DNA from 2 places in the Nonomuraea sp. NPDC005730 genome. Region 2 is predicted to be linked to the other one. Evidence: predicted binding sites of a transcription regulator. Region 2 holds the regulator's gene; the other holds the start of a gene.
The links. Region 2 encodes HrcA, which represses chaperone genes, less so after heat shock. Its sites were predicted from a motif close to TTGGCACTCTCNNNNNGAGAGTGCCAA; they were not measured.
Positions count from the first base shown of each region.

Region 1: the regulator HrcA is predicted to act here: its motif matches at 8,591-8,617, upstream of ABZ444_RS05760 (DNA starvation/stationary phase protection protein).

Region 1 covers NZ_JBEXYK010000003.1:158,000-168,876, reverse strand. The annotation lists gene ABZ444_RS05795 (Clp protease N-terminal domain-containing protein) at 1-440, shown strand, start outside; gene ABZ444_RS05790 (N,N-dimethylformamidase beta subunit family domain-containing protein) at 397-1,908, opposite strand; gene ABZ444_RS05785 (beta-propeller fold lactonase family protein) at 1,991-2,890, opposite strand; gene ABZ444_RS05780 (helix-turn-helix domain-containing GNAT family N-acetyltransferase) at 2,985-3,842, shown strand; gene ABZ444_RS05775 (MMPL family transporter) at 3,799-6,006, opposite strand; gene ABZ444_RS05770 (TetR/AcrR family transcriptional regulator) at 6,142-6,735, shown strand; gene ABZ444_RS05765 (alkaline phosphatase PhoX) at 6,770-7,792, opposite strand; gene ABZ444_RS05760 (DNA starvation/stationary phase protection protein) at 8,043-8,510, opposite strand; gene ABZ444_RS05755 (helix-turn-helix domain-containing protein) at 8,627-9,340, shown strand; gene ABZ444_RS05750 (VIT domain-containing protein) at 9,337-10,877, shown strand, end outside.
Region 2 covers NZ_JBEXYK010000046.1:7,668-18,544, forward strand. The annotation lists gene ABZ444_RS36100 (PhoH family protein) at 1-206, opposite strand, end outside; gene ABZ444_RS36105 (histidine triad nucleotide-binding protein) at 297-641, opposite strand; gene ABZ444_RS36110 (SigE family RNA polymerase sigma factor) at 921-1,433, shown strand; gene ABZ444_RS36115 (hypothetical protein) at 1,430-2,056, shown strand; gene ABZ444_RS36120 (16S rRNA (uracil(1498)-N(3))-methyltransferase) at 2,075-2,800, opposite strand; gene dnaJ (molecular chaperone DnaJ) at 2,810-3,952, opposite strand; gene hrcA (heat-inducible transcriptional repressor HrcA) at 3,964-4,977, opposite strand; gene ABZ444_RS36135 (DUF456 domain-containing protein) at 5,134-5,961, shown strand; gene ABZ444_RS36140 (DUF3097 domain-containing protein) at 5,979-6,788, shown strand; gene ABZ444_RS36145 (DUF4870 domain-containing protein) at 6,785-7,399, shown strand; gene hemW (radical SAM family heme chaperone HemW) at 7,392-8,609, opposite strand; gene ABZ444_RS36155 (styrene monooxygenase/indole monooxygenase family protein) at 8,665-9,870, shown strand; gene ABZ444_RS36160 (glycoside hydrolase family 18 protein) at 9,933-10,877, shown strand, end outside.

The sequences.
Region 1 (10,877 bases), on a different contig from region 2:
CCGACAAGGCCCGGGTCGCGGTGGTCAAGTCCCAGGAGGAGGCGCGCCTGGCGGGGCACGACCACATCGAGGTCGGGCACCTGGTGCTCGGGCTGCTGCACGTACCCGAGGCGCTGGCGGCCTCGACCATGGCCACGCTCGGGGCCTCCCCCGAGGCGGTCAGGGAGGCCGTCACGGCGGCCATGGGGCCCGGTGGCGGGCAGTCGCCCGTCACCCTGCCGTTCTCCGCGCAGAGCACCAAGGCGCTGGAGCTGACCCTGCGCGAGGCCCTGCGGCTCGGGCACAACTACGTCGGCACCGAGCACCTGCTGCTCGGCGTGCTCTCCCTGGAGGAGGGCCCGGTGGTGCGGGCCCTGGCCGACCTCGGCGTGCACAAGGAGGCGGCCGAGCGGGAGATCAGGGACCGGCTGGCGGCTGTCCTGCGCGAGCGCCGCTCATAGCCGCCCCCGGGGCCGCCCCCGGGGCCGCCCTCAGGCCGCTCCCTGGGGCGGCGTTCCGTGGCGGGCCCGCGCGGCCCTGCGGAGGGTGGGCGGGGTGACCGGAGAGCCCGGCCGGGCCGGCGGCGAACCGGGTGAGCACGTTCGCCGTGGCGCGGCGGGTGAAGGCGGCCGCGGACTCCGGGACGCCGTGGCCGCAGTGCTTGCCGCGCATCGCGCACACCCAGCGCATCGTGCCCGAGGCGAACACCCCGGCCCCGCTCGGCGCCGTGTAGTACGTGCTCTGCGACGTCGTCCCGCGTCCTCCGCACGAGAACGGCGAGTCGGCCAGCACCTGCACGCCCTTCGGTGAGCCGCGCGAGACCTTGTCGGTCTCCGGGCCGACCATGCCGGGGAAGCGCCGTCCCCGGGTGCCCGCGAAGATCCAGTGGCCCGGCCTGCGGACCGTGTAGGCGCCCTGGGCGGGGAAGCAGTCGTACATCTGGCCCACCAGGGCGCTCTCCGGGCGGGAGTCCCGCCACAGCGGGCAGAGCCGTTCCTTGTCGCAGGCGACCGTCCTGCCCTTGATCGCGATGCGCCAGTAGACGGCGTTCGCGCCGAGGAAGGCGAGGTTCGTCCCGCTGTCCCTGGCCTTCGTGACGGCCGTGCGCATGGCGGGCGACCAGTACTCGTCGTGGCCGAGCGAGACCACGGCCCTGGCCCCGTCCAGCACGCCGGGGCCGAGGTCGAGGCTGGTGAGGTAGGCCAGGGGCACGCCGCTGCGCTCGGCGACGGCCAGGGCCGACTGCTCGAAGTCGAGGAACAGGCGGGCGCCGCCGCCGTCGTACGGGCGGTCGAAGGTGACCTCGCGGGAGCGGCCGGCGAACCCGCCGGGGCCCAGGTACAGGCTGCGGCCGCCCCACAGGTTGTACGCCTGCCAGGTGGTGACCGCGTTCACCAGCACCACGCGGCCCCGGGTGGAGGCCGAGCGGACGGTGATCGGCACGTACCGCTGGGCGCCGGTCGAGGCGTCGAGCCTGATCAGGTACGCGCCCTCCGTCCAGCCGCGGGTGTCCACGGTGAGCGAGGGTTTCCAGCGGGCGGCGGTCACTGTGCCGTCCACGGTCCTGGCCGGAGGCTGGCGCACGCCCTCCACCTGCGGGGACTCCCACACCTTGGCCGGATGCGCCCCCATCCTGAACGCGCCGGCGGTGAAGCGCGGGGCGGTGGTGGAGACGTGCAGGGCGAAGGGCCGGCCGGGCAGCACGCTCACGTGGTCGGCGTAGCCCTCGATCTCGTGGTCGGTCCCGCGGGTGGTGATCCGCCAGGACTCCCCCGCGTTCACCGGCGGCGACGGCCGGCCCGTCTCCGAGGGCTGCGGGACGGGCGGCGCGGGCGACGCGGACGGCGCCGGCCGCACGGGACCGCCGCCGCATCCGGCGGCCGGCAGGACGGCGATCAACAGGGTGAGGAGCAGCAGGAGCTTGCGCACCCGGCCATCGTCGTAACCCGCCACGGGGCCGGGCCACGACTTGGCCAGATCCTTACACCGGGCCGCGCCCTTCCCGGCGTTCCTACGCGGGCAGCACGCAGGACGGGCTGGGCACCTCGTACGACTGACCGGCCGGCTCGGGCACGCCGTCCTCCAGCGCGAACACGGTCACCTCGCCGGAGTTCTGGTTGGCGACGTACAGGCGGTCGCCGGCGATGGCGAAGTGCCGGGGCCAGAGGCCGCCCGAGGGCACCTCGGCCACCGGGGACAGGTCGGCGGCGCGCAGCACCGAGACCGTGTCGGGCCCGCGGTTGGCGACGTAGACCAGGTCGCCGTCGAGCTGCAGGTGGCTGGGCGCGTTGTCGCCCCCGGCGCGCGAGGCGGGCACGACGGTGCGGCGCTCGCCCTCGACGAGGGTCACGGTGCCGTCCAGCTCGCCGGCCACGTACAGGCGGTCGCCGGCGAAGGCGAAGTGGCGGGGGCCCGTGCCGGGGGCCAGGGCGATCAAATCAAGCGGGGAGCCGTCCAGGCGGTAGCGGCGGATCTCGTCGGTGCCCAGGTCGGAGACGTGCAGGACGTCGTCGTGGAAGACGCACATGTGGGCGTGCGATCCGGCCTGGCGGTCGGGGTCGGGGCCGGAGCCCTCGTGCCGCAGGACGACGGGGTCGCCGGTGAAGGCGCCCCGCTCGTCCAAGTGATGCAGGCCGGCGGTGCCGTCGCCGTAGTTGGCCACGGCCAGCAGGCTGCCCGAGGGGTGGACGGCGACGTGGCAGGGGCTGTCGCCGTCGCTGGACCGTTCGTCCAGCGGGGACAGGCCGCCCTCGGTGGTGAAGGCGGTGAGCCAGCCGCGCTGCAGTTCGCCGGCCGCGTACAGCACGGGCAGGGTGGGGTGGGCGGCCAGGAACGACGGCGAGGCCACGCGGGTCAGCTCGCCGCCCACCGTGACGATGCCGGGGCCGTAGCCGCCTATGTAGAGGTTCACAACGGAATCCTTCTTATGGTTGACTGGGGCAATGAGTTCGTTGACGGAGGCAAGGGTTTCTGAGATCAGAGCCTTCAACCGGTTCTATACGAAAGTGATCGGCGTTCTCCAGGCAGGCATGCTCGACTCGCCCTACTCGCTGACGGAAGTCAGGGTGCTGTTCGAGCTCGCGCACGCCGAGAACATGGAGACCGGCGAGCTGCGCGGCCTGCTCGACCTCGACGCGGGCTACCTGAGCCGGATCCTGGCCCGCTTCGAGGGCGACGGGCTGATCGCCCGCGAGCGCTCGGCCACCGACGCCCGCAAGCAGCTCGTCCGGCTGACCGGGGCGGGCGCCGCCACGTTCGCCGGGCTTGACCGCCACTCGGCCGAGGAGATCGAACGACTGCTCGGCGGCCTGCCCGAGGCGGACCGGGCGCTGCTGGTCGGCAGCATGGCGACGATCAGGCGGCTGCTCGGCGAGCCCGCCGCCCGTTCGTACGTGATCAGGCCCCCGCGGACGGGCGACCTGGGCTGGGTCGCCTACCGGCACGGCGCCCTCTACAGCGAGGAGTACGGCTGGGGCACCGAGTTCGAGCAGCTCGTGGCCAGGATCGTGGGCGCCTACGACCCCGGCCGCGACGCCGGCTGGATCGCCGAGGTCGACGGCGAGCGCGCCGGGTGCGTGTTCTGCGTGCACCATGACGACACGACGGCCAAGCTGCGCATGTTGCTGGTCGAGCCGTCGGCGAGGGGCCTCGGGATCGGGCGGCGCCTGGTGGCCGAGTGCCTGCGCCACGCCAGGGCCCGGGGCTACCGGCGGATCACGTTGTGGACGCGCGACTGCCTGGTGAGCGCGCGGCGCATCTACCAGGCGTCCGGGTTCGAGCTGGAGTCGGCGGAGCAGGGCGTGGAGAACGGCGCCGAGGTCACCGAGGAGATGTGGTCGCTCGACCTCGCGGCCACCAGTTGAGCGGCCCGGCCAGGCGCATCAGGCTCGGCACCAGCACCGCCCTGATCACGGTGGCGTCCGCCAGCACCGCGACGGCCATGCCGACCCCGAGCATCTGCACGAACGCCACCCGCGCCGTGGCGTAGGCGGCGAAGGTGAGCGCCAGGATGCCGCCCGCCGCGGTGATCAGGGGCGCGCCGCGCTGCATGCCGGTGGCGACGGCCTGCTCGGTGTCGCCCGTCCTGTCGTGCTCCTCCTTGATCCTGGACAGGAGGAAGACCTCGTAGTCCATCGACAGGCCGTAGGCGACGCAGAGCATGAGGATCGGGATGCTCGGGTCGAGCGTGCCGGTCGGGGTGAAGCCGAGCAGGCCCGCCAGGTGGCCCTCCTGGAAGACCCAGACGAGGGCGCCGAACATGACGCCGAGGCTGAGGACGTTCAGCAGGGTCGCCTTGAGCGGGAGCACCAGGCTGCCGGTCATCAGGAACAGCACGGCGAACGTGACGCCCAGCATGAGCGCCAGCACCAGCGGCAGGCGGTCCACGACCGAGGCGCGGTAGTCGGCCAGCTCGGCGGGATAGCCGCCGACCAGGACCTCGAAGGGCGGCGGCACCGCCCGTACGGCCTCCACCAGCCGGACCGGGTCGCCGGCCAGCGCCTCGGCGGAGGGCACCACCGACAGCCAGGCGCCCTGCCCGCGGAAACGGGCCGGGTCGCCGTCGCCGACCCGCCGCCCGGCCGCGTGGGCGCCGGCGGCGGAGTCGACCTGGGCGACCCCGGGAACCCGCGAGAGCCGCGCCGCGTACGCCGGGACGTCGGCGGCCCGCGCCGCCCCCGCCGAGACGATCTGGATGGCGTCGGTCTCCTCCGCCGGAAAGGTCCGCCGGATGACCTCCTGGGTCTGCCGCGAGGACGCCTCCGGCGGCAGGATGCGGTCGTCGGCCGTGCCGAAGCGCAGGCCGAGGAAGGGCGAGGCGAGCACCAGCAGCAGCGCCGCCGCCAGGCCGCCGGACACCACCGGCCGGCGCATGACCCGGACGGCCAGGCCGTGCCAGAACCCGGCGCCCCGGGCCCACCTCGCGCGCCGGAGGCCCGTGCCGCGTCCGGGGCGCTGCGGCCTGGGCAGCATCGTGCCGCCGGCCGCGGCCAGCACGGCGGGCAGCACGACCACCGCCGCGAACAGGCCGCCGGCCACGACCGCGATGCCCGCGTAGGCGAACGAGCGCAGGAAGTCGAAGGGCAGCGCGAGCAGCACGGCCAGAGAGGCGGCCACCGTGAGGCCGCTGAACAGCACGGTCCGCCCGGCGTGCTCGACGGCTCCGGCGACGGCCGCCGCGCGGTCGCGTCCGTCGCGCACCTCCTCGCGGAAGCGCTGGACGACGAACAGGCAGTAGTCGATGCCGAGCCCGAGGCCCATGGCGAGGGTGAGGTTCAGGGCGAAGGTGGAGACCTCCGCGAACACCAGGACGCCGCGCAGCAGGGCCAGGCCGACCATCATGGCCACCACCCCGGCCAGGATCGGCGCCAGGGCGGCCATCACGCGCCGCTGGTAGAGCCAGAGCAGCACGAACGCCAGCGGGAAGATCACCAGCTCGGCCCGGACGAAGTCCTGCCTGGCCAGCGGCACGGTCTCGCGGAACACCTCCTCCCCGCCGCCGGCCCGCACCTGGAGCGGGCCCTGCTCGCCCACGATCCGCGGCACCAGCTCGGGCAGCACCCGCGTCCGCACGTGGTCGGCGTCGCCGGGGACGCGCACCACGATCAGCGCGTGCCGGCCGTCCTGGCTGCGCAGGGTGGCGGGCCTGCCCCTGGTCCAGTAGGAGGAGGACTCCGCGACGCCGTCCGAGCGGCCGATCCGGTCGGTGAGGGCGCGGCCCGCCGCCTCGGCCGCGGGGTCGTCGACGGTGCCCGACTTCGGGGTGACCAGGAAGACCAGGTCGGGGCTGCCGGTGCCGAACCGGCGGACGAGCTCGGCCTGGGCCCTGTCGGACTCCGAGCCCGGCGCCTCGAAGCGGGCCAGGGAGAGACGGGACACCGTACCGGCGGCCAGGACGCCCGCGACGACGAGCGCGAGCGCGGCCAGCGCCAGCACGAGCCGGCGCCGGCGGACGAGGAGGTGGCCCAGCCTGCGCAGCGGCGGCTCGGCGGTGGCGCGCGGGCCCCGGGTGGCGACGTTCACGGCCACGCGGGCACCGCCCGCGCCGGGCCCGATGGGCAGGTTCGCATGGGATCTCCCGGTAGAAACTCGGTAAACTGCTCGTGTTTCGCTGTCGAACCCAGAAATACAAGTAAATGCTCGTATTTGTCAACGAGGTGGCCCATGCCTGAACGCGCGGTCCGCAGGCAGGCGCGCGGCCTGAAGCGGATGGCCGAGATCCTCGACGCCGCGGAGTCGGTGATCGCCGAGATCGGCTATCCGGACATGACGACGAACCAGGTCGCCGCGCGGGCCGGGCTCTCCCCCGGCTCGCTGTACCAGTTCTTCCGGAACAAGGAGGAGATCCTGGACGGCCTGGTGTCCCGCTACACCGACGACCGGGACGCGTTCTGGGCGGCCCGGCTGGCCGCGGTCACCCCGGACGTCCCGCTGGAGGCACTGGTGGGGCAGCTCGTGGACGAGAGCGTGGCGTTCAAGGCCGAGTCGCCGGCGTACTGGTCGCTGCTGTACGGGTCGGCCACCGGCGATCGGCTCGCGGCGGCCGCGCAGCGCATGCACGCCTCGCTGGCGGAGCGGATCGCGGCGCTGCTGCGGCGGCGTTCGCCCGGCCTGCCGCAGGAGCGGGCGCTGCTCAACGCGACGATGGCGCTGGCCATGGTCAAGGCGGTGCTGCCCATGCTGGGGCCGGCGACGCCGGAGCGCGGCGCGGAGCTCGTGGCCGAGCTCAAGCTCATGCTGGTCCGCTACCTGACCTGAGCCCGGGGCCCGGCCTGAGCCCGCGAGGGTGTGGTCAGGGGCGGAAGGGGCCGCGGACCTCGAAGGTGTGGCCCTCGGTGCGGCCGCGCCTGGCCGAGAAGTAGAGCCGGTCGCCCCTCGGCGAGAACGCCAGCCCCGTGAGCTCGGCCCCGGCGTGCCCGGTGAGCCGCAGGAACGGCGTGACGGCCCGGTCGGGCGCGATGACGTCGATCTCCGTCGTCTCCCTGGCCACGTAGAGGTCGCCCGAGGGGGCGGCGGTGATCGCGCGCACGCCCTCGCACAGCCGGTCGAGCGTGGAGGTCTGCGCGTCGTAGGCCCACAGGCCGGTGTCGCCCTTGGTGGTGAAGTAGCAGACGCCGCCCGCGTAGTGGCAGCCGTCGCCGCCGTCGAAGTGGCGGGCGTCCTCGACCTGGTGGCGGGCCGCGGTGAGCAGCGCGGCCGGGGACGGCACCGGCCGCCATCCGCCCGAGGCGCACAACACCTCCAGCGTGCCCTCCGTCAGGTCGCCCCAGTCGCCGGGACGGAAGCGGTAGAAGCAGCCGTCGTGCTCGTCCTCGGTCATGTAGACGACGCGGCGCTCGGGGTCGCAGGCGGCGGCCTCGTGCCGGAAGCGGCCCATGGCCAGGCGGGGGCGGGCCGCGCGGGCGCCGTAGGGGTCGCACTCGAAGACGCGGCCGCGGTCGCCGAGCTCGCACGACAGCCAGGTGTGCCACGGCGTGGCGCCGCCCGCGCAGTTGAGGTCGGTGCCGGACAGGATGCGGTACGCGTCGGCGACCGTGCCGTCGGCGTGGAAACGCAGCGCGGAGGCGCCGCCGAGCAGGGGCAGCTCGGAGTTGGAGACGTAGATCCAGCCGGCGCCGTCGGGGAAGCAGGCGCCGCCGTCGGGCGCGGCGTGCCAGGTGAGCCCGGCCACCTTGTCGCCCGACCGGGCCACCACCCGGCCGGTGAAGCCCGGCGGCAGCGCGAGCCCGTCGCCGGACGCCGGCGTGAGCGGCCCGTACGGGCTGATGCCGCCCTGCAAGAGCGGGCCCGTGCGGAGGAGAGTCTTGTGGGACATCGTGGGGCCTCCCTCTAGGTGCCACGCTAGTCGACCGCACCGACATGAATGGCAAGGACTCGTGACATCAAACTCTGCGCAAACCCCGCGCTCCGTGGTGGCGCGAGATCGCCGGCGGCCCCTGGACGATGCGTGACAGTCCGTACCCACTGGGCCGAAGATCGCCCACCTTGGGGGCGGACATGCGAAAGCCCGGGCACTGTGGTCGTGCCCGGGCTTTTCGGGTGGTGCGGCCGGCGGCCGCGCGCGGTCAGCGCTGGGCCTGGAACATCCAATGCTGCTTGTCGATGTCCTGCGTCACGGCGATGAGCAGGTCCTGGCTGACGGGGTCGGCCTCGTCGGTGGCGCGGATGCGCTCGTACATGCGCTTGCTGATGCCGTCGAGGATGTCGGTGACGGTCGCCACGACCTTGCCGTCCTCAAGCCAGCCGCGCTCGGGCTGCTGGAGCTGGGTGGACTTGGCGACGGTCGCCGAACGCCCGTCGGGGTTCACGCCGAGGGCGACCGCCCGCTCGGCGATGGTGTCCATGTGGGTACGGGCCAGGTCGGTCAGCTCGTCGAGCTGGAGGTGAATCGGGCGGAAATGGGCGCCGACGAGGTTCCAGTGCGCCTGCTTGGCGATCAGCGACAGATCGATCAGATCGACAAGGGCGCCCTGCAGGGCTTCGGCGACAGTGTTCTTGGCTTCGCCCGAGAGCGGACCGGTGATCGTAGCCATGTCGTATTTCCTCCCCTTCAGTGGTGCTTTTGCCTATTTAGAACGTCATCCGCGGCTGGATTCTTCCGATCTTTCCATCGTTGACAGTGTAATAGTGACAGTGTCATTGTGGAGGTATGAGCGACACCTGGACCATCGGCGAGCTGGCCGAGCACGCGGCGCAGGCGCTGCGCGCGGGCGCCCAGCCGGTCAACGGCCGGGTCCGCGACGTGCCCGGGGAACGCCTGATCAGGTGGTACACCACCATCGGCCTCGTGGACCCGCCCCTGACCCGGCGTGGCAGGATCGCCCGCTACGGCCGGCGGCACCTGCTGCAACTGGTGGCCGTCAAGCGCATGCAGGCGGAAGGACATTCGATCGCCGAGATCCAGACGGCGCTGGCCGGCGCGACGAACGCCACGCTGGCGGCGGCCGCCGGTCTCGCCGACGTTTCGTCCGCGGGTGAGGGGCGGGTGGTCCCTCGTCCTCCGCTGGACAGCCCGCCCTTCGCGGGGCCCGCGTCCGTCACCGCGACGACGAACGGGACCTTCGACGGCCAGGCGGGTGCGGCGCGACGGCCGCCGGGCGGGCGGGCCGGAGGCGAACCGGGCCGCGAGCGCTTCTGGGCCGAACGGCCGGGCCGCCGCGCCCCGGCCGAGAGCGAACGGCCCGGCGGCGCCGGCGCGGTAGGCGAGCGCGCCGGAAGGGGGCCGGTCGCGGGGGTCGTGCTCGCGGACGGTGTGCGGGTTGTGTGGGACGGGGGGCGGCCTCCGTCCGAGGACGACGTTCAGGCGGTGCTGGCGGCGGCTGGGCCGCTGCTCGCGGTGCTCGTAGAGAGGAGACTGCTGTGAAGATCACTTCGCTGGAGCCCGCACGGTGTCTGCCGGTGCCGGACGCCGGGTTCGGCGCGCTGCTGACCGAGCGCGGAAACCTGCCGCTGGACAGCGTGGACGTGCACGCCGACATCGCCGGGCTCGTCGCCGGGGTCGAGGTCGAGCAGGGGTTCCGCAACCCGTTCGACGTCACGCTGGAGGCGACCTACGTCTTCCCGCTGCCCGACCGGGCGGCGGTGACGGGGTTCAGGATGGAGGCCGACGACCGGGTCGTGGAGGGCGTGCTGAAGGAGCGCGGCCAGGCCAGGGCCGACTACGACCAGGCGCTGCGGGAGGGCAGGCGGGCGGCCATCGCCGAGGAGGACCGGCCCGACGTGTTCACCATCAGGGTGGGCAACATCCTGCCCGGCGAACGCGTCTCGGTGCGGCTGACGATGAGCCAGCCCCTCCCCTACGAGGACGGCGCGGCGACGTTCCGGTTCCCGCTCGTCGTGGCCCCGCGGTACGTCCCGGGCACCCCGCTCGACGGCGACCCGGCGGGCTCCGGGGTGGCCCCGGACACCGACGCCGTGCCCGACGCGTCGAGGATCACGCCGCCGGTGCTGCTGCCCGGCTTCCCCAGCCCCGTGCGGCTCTCGCTCACCGCCCGCGTCGACGCCTCCGGGCTCGACCTGCGGGAGCTGGCCTCCAGCCTGCACGTGGTCGAGGAGGACGGCCACACCGTGCGCCTGAGTCCGGGCGAGCGCCTCGACCGCGACTTCATCCTGCGCCTGTCGTTCGAGGCGTCCACGTCCCTGCAGTTCGACGGGCGGGGGACGTTCGCGCTCACCGTCGTCCCACCCGCCCTCCAGGCCGCCCGCGCGCCGCGGGACGTGGTGCTGGTGCTCGACCGTTCGGGCAGCATGGGCGGCTGGAAGATGGTGGCGGCGCGGCGGGCGGCGGCGCGCATCGTCGACACGCTGACCGCGCACGACCGCTTCAACGTGCTGACGTTCGACTCGGTGGTCGAGGCGGCGTTCGAGGGGCTGGTGGAGGCGTCCGACCGCAACCGCTACCGCGCGGTCGAGCACCTCGCGCGGGTCGACGCGCGCGGCGGCACCGAGCTGCTCGAACCGCTGCGCCGCGCCATCGCGCTCCTCGGCGCGCCCGGCGGCAGGGAGCGGGTGGTGGTGCTGGTCACCGACGGCCAGGTGGGCAACGAGGACCAGATCCTGGAGCAGGCCGGCGGCGCGCTGTCGGCGATGCGGGTGCACACGGTCGGCATCGACCGGGCGGTGAACGCCGGGTTCCTCGGCCGGCTCGCCGGGCTGGGCGCCGGCCGGTGCGAGCTGGTCGAGTCCGAGGACCGGCTCGACGCGGCGATGGAGCAGATCCACCGCAGGATCGGCGCGCCGCTGGTGACGGACCTGTCCCTGAAGGGGCTGGAGACCGAGCCCGGCACGGTGACCCACCTCGGCTCGATCTTCCCGGGGGTGCCGCTCCGTGTGTACGGACGGTGCCGCGAGGGCGCCGAGGCCGTCACCGTGCGCGGCACGTCGGCCGAGGGGCCATGGGA
Region 2 (10,877 bases):
ACCGCGCCGCTCTCGTCGGGGCTGCCGGTGACGGTGATCTCGTTGCCCCGCACGTGGATGTCGGCCCTGAAGGCGCCCTCGATGACGCGAAGCAGCTCGTCACGGGAGCCGAGGAGGCTGACCATCGGGTATTCGTCCGGAATCAGCACCTTGGCTTGAGTGCGCGAGGGAGGTGCCGTGCGTCGGGATTCATGTAGTTCGGACATGGGCAGGCCAGCGGCCTGATGCCTCCCGGTCTGTTCGGTGTTCTTCTCCGCCCATCGTATCCGGCACCAGGCTGATTGCTCGCGTCAATATCAGCCGGGCGGCCACGTGAGGTCACGCCCTCCGAGAACATGGGCGTGCACGTGGAAGACGGTCTGGCCGGCGCCGGGGCCGGTGTTGAAGACGACCCGGTAGCCCCCCTCGGCCACGCCGTCCTGGACGGCGACGGCGTGCGCGGCCTTGAGCACGTCGTCGGCGAGCCCGTCGTCGGCGGCCGCCAGGGACGCCGCGTCGGGGTAGTGCGCGCGCGGGATGACCAGCACGTGGGTCGGGGCCTGCGGATTGATGTCGCGGAACGCCAGCGCCCTGGCGTTCTCGTAGACGACGTCGGCCGGAATTTCCTTGGCCACGATTTTGCAGAAGAGGCAGTCGCTCACGGCAGTACCCTATCGAGAGCGACCGTTCGGCTGTCCGTTGCGAATCGGTAATCCGTGGTGTCGTGCGCCCGAAGATCCGCGCGGTTAGGGTTAGTGTGCGACACTTCAGAGCAAAAAAGATGATTCAGGGTCGGGCGAGCGCCACCTGGCGAGGAACACGACTGGGTAATGCACCCTAAGGAACCGGGGAAACCTTCAGAACCGGAAGAGAGTAAACCCTCTGGGAAGGCCGCGCGTCCCACTGATGTGACCACCGAAACCCTTCTGGCCGACAGGTCGATGGGGGCGGTGCCGGTCGGGTGGGATGCCGACATGGCCGTGACCGCGCTCTACAGCGCGCACTTCCGGTCATTGGTGCGTCTCGCGGTGTTGCTGGTGCGTGACATGGCAACCGCCGAGGAAGTCGTGCAGGACGCGTTCGTCGCCATTCACGGCGCCTGGCGCAGACTGCGCGATCCCGACAAGGCACTCGCTTACCTGCGTCAGTCTGTCGTCAACCGGTCCCGTTCCGTGCTGCGTCACCGCGCGGTCGTCGAGAAGTACGCACCCAAGGGCCTGCCGGACGCCCCGAGCGCCGAGAACGGCGCGATCGGCGAGCTGGAACGCTCCGCCGTCATCGAGGCGTTACGCGCCCTGCCGACCCGACAGAGAGAAGCACTGGTTCTGCGTTATTACGGAGATCTGTCCGAAGCTGAGATCGCCCACGCCATGGGCATCAGCAAGGGCGCGGTCAAGAGCCACACCGCCCGTGGAATGGCCGCGTTGCGGTCCGTCCTGGAGAAGATGTCATGACCCAGCCCCCCGACGAGTACGGCGACGTCCTGCGCCGTGCGCTCCGCGCGGAGGCGGACGCGGTCGTGCCCTCGCCGGAAGGTCTGCAGATCATCCGCGCCCGCATCGAGCGGCGCGGCCTCCGTAACCTGTTCTGGTGGCGTGCGGGCGCGGCGGCGGTCAGCGCCGTGCTGGTGGCGGGGACGATCGTGATGGTCGTTCCCGGGCTGCGCTCCCAGATCTTCGAGACGCCCGTCAAGGTGGTGGACAACTCGACCACCACCCCCGGCAACTCCTCGACCAGGCTGTCCACGCCGCCCAGGCCCGACAGTCACAGCGCCGAGCCGCCGCCCGCGGTGGTCGTGCCGCCGAGCCACAGCGAGACCCACCGGCCCTCGGAGGCGGCCAGGTCGACCAGGCAGCCCACGCCGTCGCCGACGCCGTCCTCGACGCCCTGCCCGAGCGGTGAGCCCGCCGGCGACCAGGAGTGCCCCGAGATCACCCCGACCCCCACGCCGACCCCGCCGGAGACGACCGACACGCCGACCTCGTGCCCCTCCGACGAGTGCCCGCCGGACGACACGCCCACCGGCCCGAGCGACCTGAGCAGCCCGCTGGTGGACGTGCCGCACACGACACCGTGAGAGCGCCCTGAGCCGGGCCTACCAGCGCCCGGTACGCGCGAGCAGCACGGCCGCCGCCGCCACCCCCGCCGTGGAGGTGCGCAGCACGGTGGGCCCGAGCAGCACGGGCACCGCCTCGGCCGCGGCGAACCTGCGCAGCTCCTCCTCCGAGACGCCGCCCTCGGGCCCCACGACGACGACGATGTCGCCGCCGGGCGGCAGCGCCACCTTCGACAGCGGCTCGGCGGCCTCCTCGTGCAGCACGAGCCCCAGCGCCGCGTCGGCCAGCAGCCCCTCGACCTGGGCGGTGGAGGCGAGCTCGGCCACCTCGGGCAGGTGGAACCGGCGCGCCTGCTTGCCGGCCTCGCGGGCCGTGGAACGCCACCGGCCCAGCGCCTTGGCGATCTTGTCGCCCTTCCACTGCGTGATGCTGCGCGAGGCGGCCCAGGGCACGATCACGTCGACCCCCACCTCGGTCATCATCTCGACGGCCAGCTCGCCCCTGTCGCCCTTGGGCAGCCCCTGGACGACCACCAGCCGCCGCGCGGGCGGCTCGACGGTGTAGCGGGCGAGCACGTCGAGCACGAGGCGGTCCTTGAACACCTCGCGCACCACGCACTCGGCGACGTCGCCCGCGCCGTTGGTCAGGTCGACCCGCTCGCCGGCGCGCAGGCGCCGCACGGAGGCCGCGTGCCGCCCCTCAGGGCCGTCGAGCGTCAGCTCGGCGCCGTCGAGGTCCTCGGCGAGGAACACGGGGACGGTCACGGGTGATCGTCACCTGCCGTTGAAGGCGTCACGCAGGCGGGAAAAAAAACCCTGCTGCCCCGGGGCGAACTTGCCCGGCGGCCGCTCCTCGCCGCGCAGCCTGGACAGCTCGCGCAGCAGGTCCTCCTGCGTCTGGTCGAGCTTGGTCGGGGTCTCGACGTTGACGTGGATGAGCAGGTCGCCCCTGCCGGACTCGTTGAGCCGCTGCACGCCGCGCCCGTACATGGTGATGACCTGGCCGGACTGGGTGCCGGGGCGCACGTCGAGCTCCTCGGAGCCGTCGAGCGTCTCGACGGCGAGGATCGTGCCGAGCGCGGCGGCCGTCATCGGGATCTGGACCGTGCAGTGGAGGTCGTCGCCGCGCCGCTCGAAGATCTCGTGCGCGCGCTCGACGATCTCCAGGAAGAGGTCTCCGGGCGGGCCGCCGCCGGGGCCGACCTCGCCCTCGCCGGCGAGCTGGATGTGGGTGCCGTCCTCGACGCCCGCGGGGATGCGGACCTTGATCGTACGGCGGGTGCGCACCCGGCCGTCGCCCGAGCACTCCTGGCAGGGGTGGCGGATGATGCTGCCGAAGCCGCCGCACTGGGGGCACGGCCGCGAGGTCATGACCTGGCCCAGGAACGAGCGGGTGACCTGGGAGATCTCGCCGCGCCCGTTGCACATGTCGCAGGCGTCGGGGTGGGTGCCGGGGGCCGCGCCGGCGCCGTGGCACACCTCGCACAGCACGGCGGTGTCCACGACCAGCTCGCGGGTGGTGCCGAACGCCGTCTCGCGCAGGTCGAGCTCGACCCTGATGGTGGCGTTGCGGCCCCTCCTGGCGCGCGAGCGCGGCCCGCGGGTGCCGCCCGCGGTGCCGAAGAAGGCGTCCATGATGTCGCTGAAGGGGAAACCCGCGCCGAAGCCGCCGGCGCCCGCGCCCGCACCCGCGCCGCCACCGAAGGGGTCGCCGCCCAGGTCGTACATCTGGCGCTTGTTCGGGTCGGACAGCACCTCGTAGGCCTGCGTGATCTCCTTGAACCGCTCCTGGGTCTCAGGATCGGGGTTCACGTCGGGGTGCAGCTCGCGGGCGAGGCGGCGGTAGGCCTTCTTGACCTCGTCCTGACTGGCGTCACGGCGCACCCCGAGGGTGGCGTAGTAGTCGCTGTTTGCCACTTATCGACCTCTTAAGATGCAGCCAGGATCTGGCTGACGTAGCGTGCCACCGCGCGTACGGCGCCCATCGTCACGGGGTAGTCCATCCTCGTGGGACCCAGCACGCCGAGCCGGGCCAGTTGGTTGTCGCCAGAACCGTATCCGGTTGCGACGATGGACGTGCCGCGAAGGTAGGGGTTTTCCGAGCCGATGCGCACGGTGAGCGCGGACGGGGTGTCTGTGGAAGTCTCGCCGAGCAACCGCATGAGCACGACCTGCTCCTCCAGCGCCTCCAGCACGTCGCGCAGGCCGGTGGCGAAGTCGGCGCCCGCGAGATTGGCCGCGCCGGCGAACACGATCTTCTCGTCATGGCGTTCGACGAGGGTTTCGAGCAGCACCGACAGGATCGTGGCCACGGCGGGCCGGTCCTCGGCGGGCAGCCGCTCGGGCAGGTCGGCGACCAGCTCGGGGACGTTGCCCAGCCCGCAGCCGTCGAGGCAGGAGTTGAGCACCGCGCGCAGATGGGCGATGCGGTCGTCCTCCACCACCTCGGGCAGCTCGATCACGCGCTGCTCGACGCGCCCGGTGTTGGTGATCAGCACGAGCATGACCCGCCGGTCGTGGAGCGGGACCAGCTCGACGTGCCTGACCGTGGAACGGGTCAGCGTCGGGTACTGCACGACCGCGACCTGCCTGGTGAGCTGCGCGAGCAGCCGCACGGTGCGGAAGACCACGTCGTCGAGGTCGACCGCGCCGGCGAGGAAGGTCTCGATCGCCCGCCGCTCGGCCCCCGACAGGGGCTTGACCTGCGAGAGCCGGTCGACGAACAGGCGGTAGCCCTTGTCCGTCGGCACGCGGCCCGCACTGGTGTGCGGCTGGGTGATGTAGCCCTCCTCCTCCAGAGCGGCCATGTCGTTCCTGACCGTTGCCGGGGAGACCTTGAGGTTGTGGCGCTCCGCGAGCGCCTTGGAGCCCACCGGTTCGTTGGTGGACACGTAGTCTTCGACAATGGCGCGGAGCACCGCAAGCTTCCGATCGTCGAGCACGTGCTCACCTCCTGCCTCTGCCTAACAGGGAAACGACAGGTCTAGCACTCCGTGTTCCCGAGTGCCAAGTGTACGGCTCTCGCCCACAAGGTGCGATAACACCAGGTCCCATCCTGTTGCTAGCGACTTACAAGCGACAGGCCTCACACTTGCCGCATGACCGACAATTCCCAGCCCCCGCAGTACGGACCGCCCCAGGGGCAGGGTCCCTACTACGGTCAGCCGAACCAGTACGGTCAGCAGCCGTACCAGCCCCAGCAGCACGGCCAGCCGCCCTACCAGCAACAACAGCCACCCGCCCAGTACGGCCCCCCGCCCCAGTACGGCCAGCAGAACCAGTACGCCCAGCCCGGCCAGTACGGCCAGCCCGACCAGTACGGCCCCCACAACCAGTACGGTCAGCAGCCGCAGTTCCCGGCCAGGATCGACGGCAAGGCGATCAAGCCGCGCCTGTGGTGGATCGCCCTCGTGTGGGCCGTCGCCGTCGTGCTGGGCGTCGTGGGCGTGGTCGTGTTCGCCGGTGGCGTGCTGAGCAGCGTCACGGACATGGCCCCGACGACCACGTTCGCGGCGGGCGAAAGCGTGAAGGTCGCGATCGACCCCGCCAAGCGCCCGGCCGTCTACATCGCCACCGACACGCGGGTCAACTACCAGTGCGAGATCTCCGGCGGCCCGGCCCAGGCCAGGCTGGTCAAGGTCTCCGGCACCCAGACGCTCAGCGCCGGCGGGACCACCTGGCAGGAGATCCTCGCCGTCAACGCCCCCGCCAAGGGCGACTACCAGCTGACCTGCGCCACGCAGGAGGAGTCGTCGGCCCGCTTCGGCGTGGGCCGTGACGTGCTCTCCGCGGCGGGCGGCGTGTTCGGCGGGGTCGCGGCGCTGTTCCTGTTCCCCGGCGCCGGCCTGCTCATCGGCATCATCGGCACCGTCGTCATCCTCGTACGGCGCAGCGGCGCGCGTAAGCGCCTTGCGGTCAGCGGGTGATTTGCTACGGTCCCCGTGTGTACGAGGGTGATGTGCTGGCGGGCAATTGGCGGCGGCCGGGCAAGGGCAAGATCCCGAAGGTGCCCGCCGAACTCGACCTGGTCGTGGAGGACGCCGACAGCGGCTTCTGCGGCGCCGTGGTGGCCTGCGACAAGGAGGCCGTCACCCTTGAGGACCGGTTCGGCAAACGCCGTCTGTTCCCGCTGGCGCCGGCCGCGTTCCTGCTGGAGGGCAGGGCCGTGACGCTGGTGCGCCCGGCGGCCGCGGCCCCGGCGGGGCCCAGGCGCAGCGCGTCCGGGTCCATCGCCGTGGAGGGGCTGCGGGCCCGGGTCGCCAAGGAGAGCCGGATCTACGTCGAGGGCGTGCACGACGCCGCGCTCGTGGAGAAGATCTGGGGCCACGACCTGCGCGTCGAGGGGGTCGTGGTCGAGTACCTGGAGGGCGTCGACGACCTGCCCGCCATCGTGGCCGAGTTCGCCCCCGAGCCGGGCCGCAGGCTGGGCGTGCTGGTCGACCATCTGGTGCCGGGGTCGAAGGAGAGCCGGATCGCGGCCCGGATCACCTCGCCGCACGTGCTCGTCGTGGGTCATCCGTACATCGACATCTGGCAGGCCGTCAAACCGTCCGTGCTGCGCATCCCGGGCTGGCCCGACGTGCCGCGCGGGGTGCCGTGGAAGGAGGGCGTGCTCGCCGCACTGGGCTGGCGCATGGAGCCAGCGGACGCCTGGCGGCGCATTCTGGGCGCCGTCTCGTCCTACACCGACCTGGAGCCGGAGCTGCTCGGCCGGGTCGAGGAACTGATCGACTTCGTTACGGAGGCATCATGAGCCAGGACCCGCCGCCCGACGACTCCACCCCCGACGTCCCGCCTTCCGACGTACCCCGTGACCAGGGCTCGGGCCCACAGCTCGGCTACGGCCAGCAGCCGGGCTCCCAGCCCGACTACGGACGGCAGCCGCCGAGCCAGCCCGGCCCCATGTCCTCGCCGCCCCGATACGTGCCCCCGCCGCCGGGCTACGGCCAGCCCCCCGGCCACGGCCAGGCCCCGGGCTACGGGCAGCAGCCGGGCTACGGCTACCCCGCCGGGCCGTACGTGCCCGGCAGGTTCGGCCCGCGCCGCGGCAGCGACGACACCACGATGGCCATGCTCTCCCACCTGCTGGGCCTGCTGGTCTCCTGGATCGGCCCGCTGATCATCTACCTGATGAAGAAGGACGAGTCCCCCTACGTCAGGGACCAGGCCGCCGAGGCCCTGAACTTCCAGATCACGATGTTCATCGGCTACCTGGTGGCGAGCGTGCTGACGATCGTGCTGGTCGGCCTGCTGCTGTTCCCGATCGTGTGGATCGTGTCGCTGATCTTCCACGTGCAGGCGGCCATCGCCACCAACCGGGGCGAGAACTACCGCTACCCGTTCGCCATCCGCCTGATCACATGAGCTCGGTGATCAGGGCGTCGGCCAGCAGCCGCCCCTTGAGGGTGAGCACCATCCGGCCCGCCCTGAACGGCTCGGGCTCCAGCAGCCCGCGCGCCAGCGCGCTCGCCACGGACGTGCGCGCGCCGGGGGCGACCTCGGCGAGCGGGTAGCCGGAGACCAGCCGCAGCTCCAGCATCAGCCGCTCGGCGGCCCGGTCGTCGCCGGTGAGCACCTCGCGCGCGTGTGCGGGCGAGGCGCCCGCCGCCAGGCGCTGGGCGTAGGCGGCCGGATGCTTGACGTTCCACCAGCGGGTGCCGCCGACGTGGCTGTGGGCGCCGGGGCCGGCGGCCCACCAGTCGCCGCCGGTCCAGTAGAGCAGGTTGTGCCGGCAGCGGGCCTGCTCGGAGGTCGCCCAGTTGGACACCTCGTACCAGCCGAAACCGGCCTCGGTCAGCATCTTCTCGGCGATCAGGTAGCGGTCGGCGGCGACGTCGTCGTCGGGCATCGGCAGCTCGCCGCGCCGGATCCGGGCCGCGAGCCTGGTGCCCTCCTCCACGATCAGCGAGTACGCCGACACGTGGTCGGGCCCGGCCTCGATCGCGGCGGCCAGCGAGGCCCGCCAGTCGTCGTCGGACTCCCCCGGCGTGCTGTAGATCAGGTCGAGGTTGACGTGCTCGAACCCGGCCGCCCGCGCCTCCTTGACGGCCCGCGCCGGACGGCCCGGAGTGTGCCTGCGGTCGAGCACCTGCAACACGTGCTCACGCGCGCTCTGCATGCCGAAGCTGACCCGGTTGAAGCCGCCCTGACGGAGTTTGTCGAGGTAGGCGGGGTCGACGGACTCGGGGTTGGCCTCGGTGGTGACCTCCGCCCCCGGCCGCAGCCCGAACTCGGCGTCGATGGCGGCCAGGACGCGCGCCAGGTCCTCGGGAGGCAGCAGCGTGGGCGTGCCGCCGCCGAAGAACACCGTCTCCACGGGCAGGTCGGCGTCGCCGAGCACGCGCCGGGCCAGGCGCACCTCCGCCACGACCGTGTCGGCGTAGTCGCGATGGGAGGCACCGGGCCCTAGCTCGGCGGCCGTGTAGGTGTTGAAATCGCAGTAGCCGCAGCGGGTGACGCAGAAGGGCACGTGCACGTAGAAGCCGAACGGGCGCTCGCCGAGCCCGCGCAGCGCGCTGTCGGGCAGCTCGCCGGAGGCGGGCGCCGGATCGCCGTCGGGCAGGGTGGATGGCACGTCATCCAGTGTGCCTGCTCACGGGTGTGCTCCGAGCCATCGAAGGAGGCGGCACATGACGGGCGTCGGAATCGTGGGCGCGGGGATCTCCGGGCTGACGCTGGCCCTGCGACTGCAGCAACTCGGCGTCGCGACCACGCTCTACAGCGAGGGCGACGCGGCCGACCTGGGCCGCGGGCGGCTGCCGAACACGGTCGGCAGGATGGGCCGCGCGCAGGACCGCGAGCGGGAGCTGGGCAGCCTGCACTTCCTCGACCCGGGCTGCCTGCTGGTCAGCGGCAGCCTCTCGATCAAGGGCGATCCGCCGCTGGAGTTCACCGGCCGCGTGACGGAGCCGTTCCACGGGGTCGACTTCCGGGCGCTGCTGCCGGCACTCATGGACGACTACACGAGCAGGGGCGGCCACCTGGTCGTCGATCCCCTCCCCCCGGACGCGGGCCAGGTCGCCCGCTGGTCGCGCGGGCACGACCTGATGGTGGTGGCCACCGGGCGGCGCTCGGTGCGCGAGCTGTTCCCGCGCGTTCCGGCGTGGTCTCCGTACGAGGAGCCGCAGCGGATCCTGGCCGCCGGGCTGTTCCACGGGTTCGATCCGGGGCCGGCCTTCGGCTTCAACATCTCGCCCGACTGCGGCGAGATCCTGTGCATGGCGATGATGACGCGGTCGGGCGTGCGGGGCGGCGTCCTGGTCGAGGCGATCCCCGGCGGGCCGCTCGACGTGCTGGCCCGGGTGCCCGCCGACGAGTTCTGCAAGACGCTGCTCGCCCTGCTGCCCGAGCACGCGCCGCGACTGGCCGAGCAGCTCGATCCGGCCGCGTTCGAGCTGCTCGGGCCGGAGGACCTGCTGCAGGGCGCGATCACGCCGGTCGTCCGCGAGGCGGTGGCCGAGTTGCCCGGCGGCGGCGTGGCGCTGGCGATCGGCGACGCCTGGGTCACCAACGACCCGATCACCGGGCAGGGCGCGAACCTGGGCTCGGCCTGCGCCTGGATCGCGGCCGACGCCATCGCGGCGGGCGGGCCGTACGACGCGGCGTTCGCGCGGGAGACGGCCCGGCGCATGTGGGTGGCGGCCGAGCCGGTCGTCGCGTGGACGAACGCCTTCCTGCGGCCTCCGGCGGAGCACGTCCTGACCCTGCTCTCCGCCGCCGCGACCAGGCAGGAGGTGGCCGATCTGGTGCTGTCGCTGTTCGGCGACCCGGCGCGCGCGTGGCGGCTGTTCTCCAGCGCCGAGGAGGTGGCGCGCGTCGTTGACGGCACGGGGTGACGGTTCTACGATCGCGTCAACTTATAGGAAAGTTTCTTATAAGTTCCCCCCCAGGAGCGCCCGTGAAGAAGATCCTCCTCGCACTCTCGCTCTTACTCGGGCTCACGGCGGTGTCCGCGCCCGCCGAGGCCCATCCCGGATTCAAGCGGGTCGCCTACTTCATCCAGTGGGGCGTGTACGGGCGCGACTACCACGTCAAGGACGTGGACACCAGCGGCGCCGCCGCCAAGCTCACCCACCTCAACTACGCCTTCGGCTTCGTCAACGCCGAGGGCTCCTGCTACTCGGCCGACCCCTGGGCCGACTGGCAGCGCCCGGTGCCGGCCGAGCAGAGCGTGGACGGCGTCGCCGACCAGCCGGGCCAGGCGCTCAACGGCAACCTCAACCAGCTGCGCAAGCTCAAGGCCAAGCACCCCGGACTCAAGGTGCTGATCTCGCTCGGCGGCTGGACCGGGTCCAAGTACTTCTCCGACGCCGTGCTCACCGCCGAGTCGCGGTCCGCGCTGGCCCGGTCGTGCGTGGACCTGTGGCTGCGCGGCAACCTGCCGGGCCTGGAGCCGGGCGCGGGCGCCGGCGTGTTCGACGGCGTCGACCTGGACTGGGAGTGGCCGGGCTCGGCGGGCAACGACGGGAACGTGATCAGGCCGGAGGACCGGCGGAACTTCACCCTCTTCGTCGAGGAACTGCGCGCCCAGCTCCGGGCCTTCTCGGCGAGCTCCCAGCTCACGGCCTTCCTCCCGGCCGCCGCCGCGAAGATCGACGCCGGGTTCGAGGTGCGCCGCGTGTTCCGGTCGCTCGACTTCGCCACCGTCCAGGGGTACGACCTGCACGGCACGTGGGAATCGCGGACCGGGCACAACGGGAACCTGTTCAACGACCGCCGCGACCCCAACCCCGTCAGGTACAGCGTGGACCAGACCGTCCGCGACTACCTGTCGCGCGGCGCGCCCGGCCGCAAGATCGTCGTGGGCGTGCCCGCGTACGGGCAGGGCTGGACCGGCGTGACC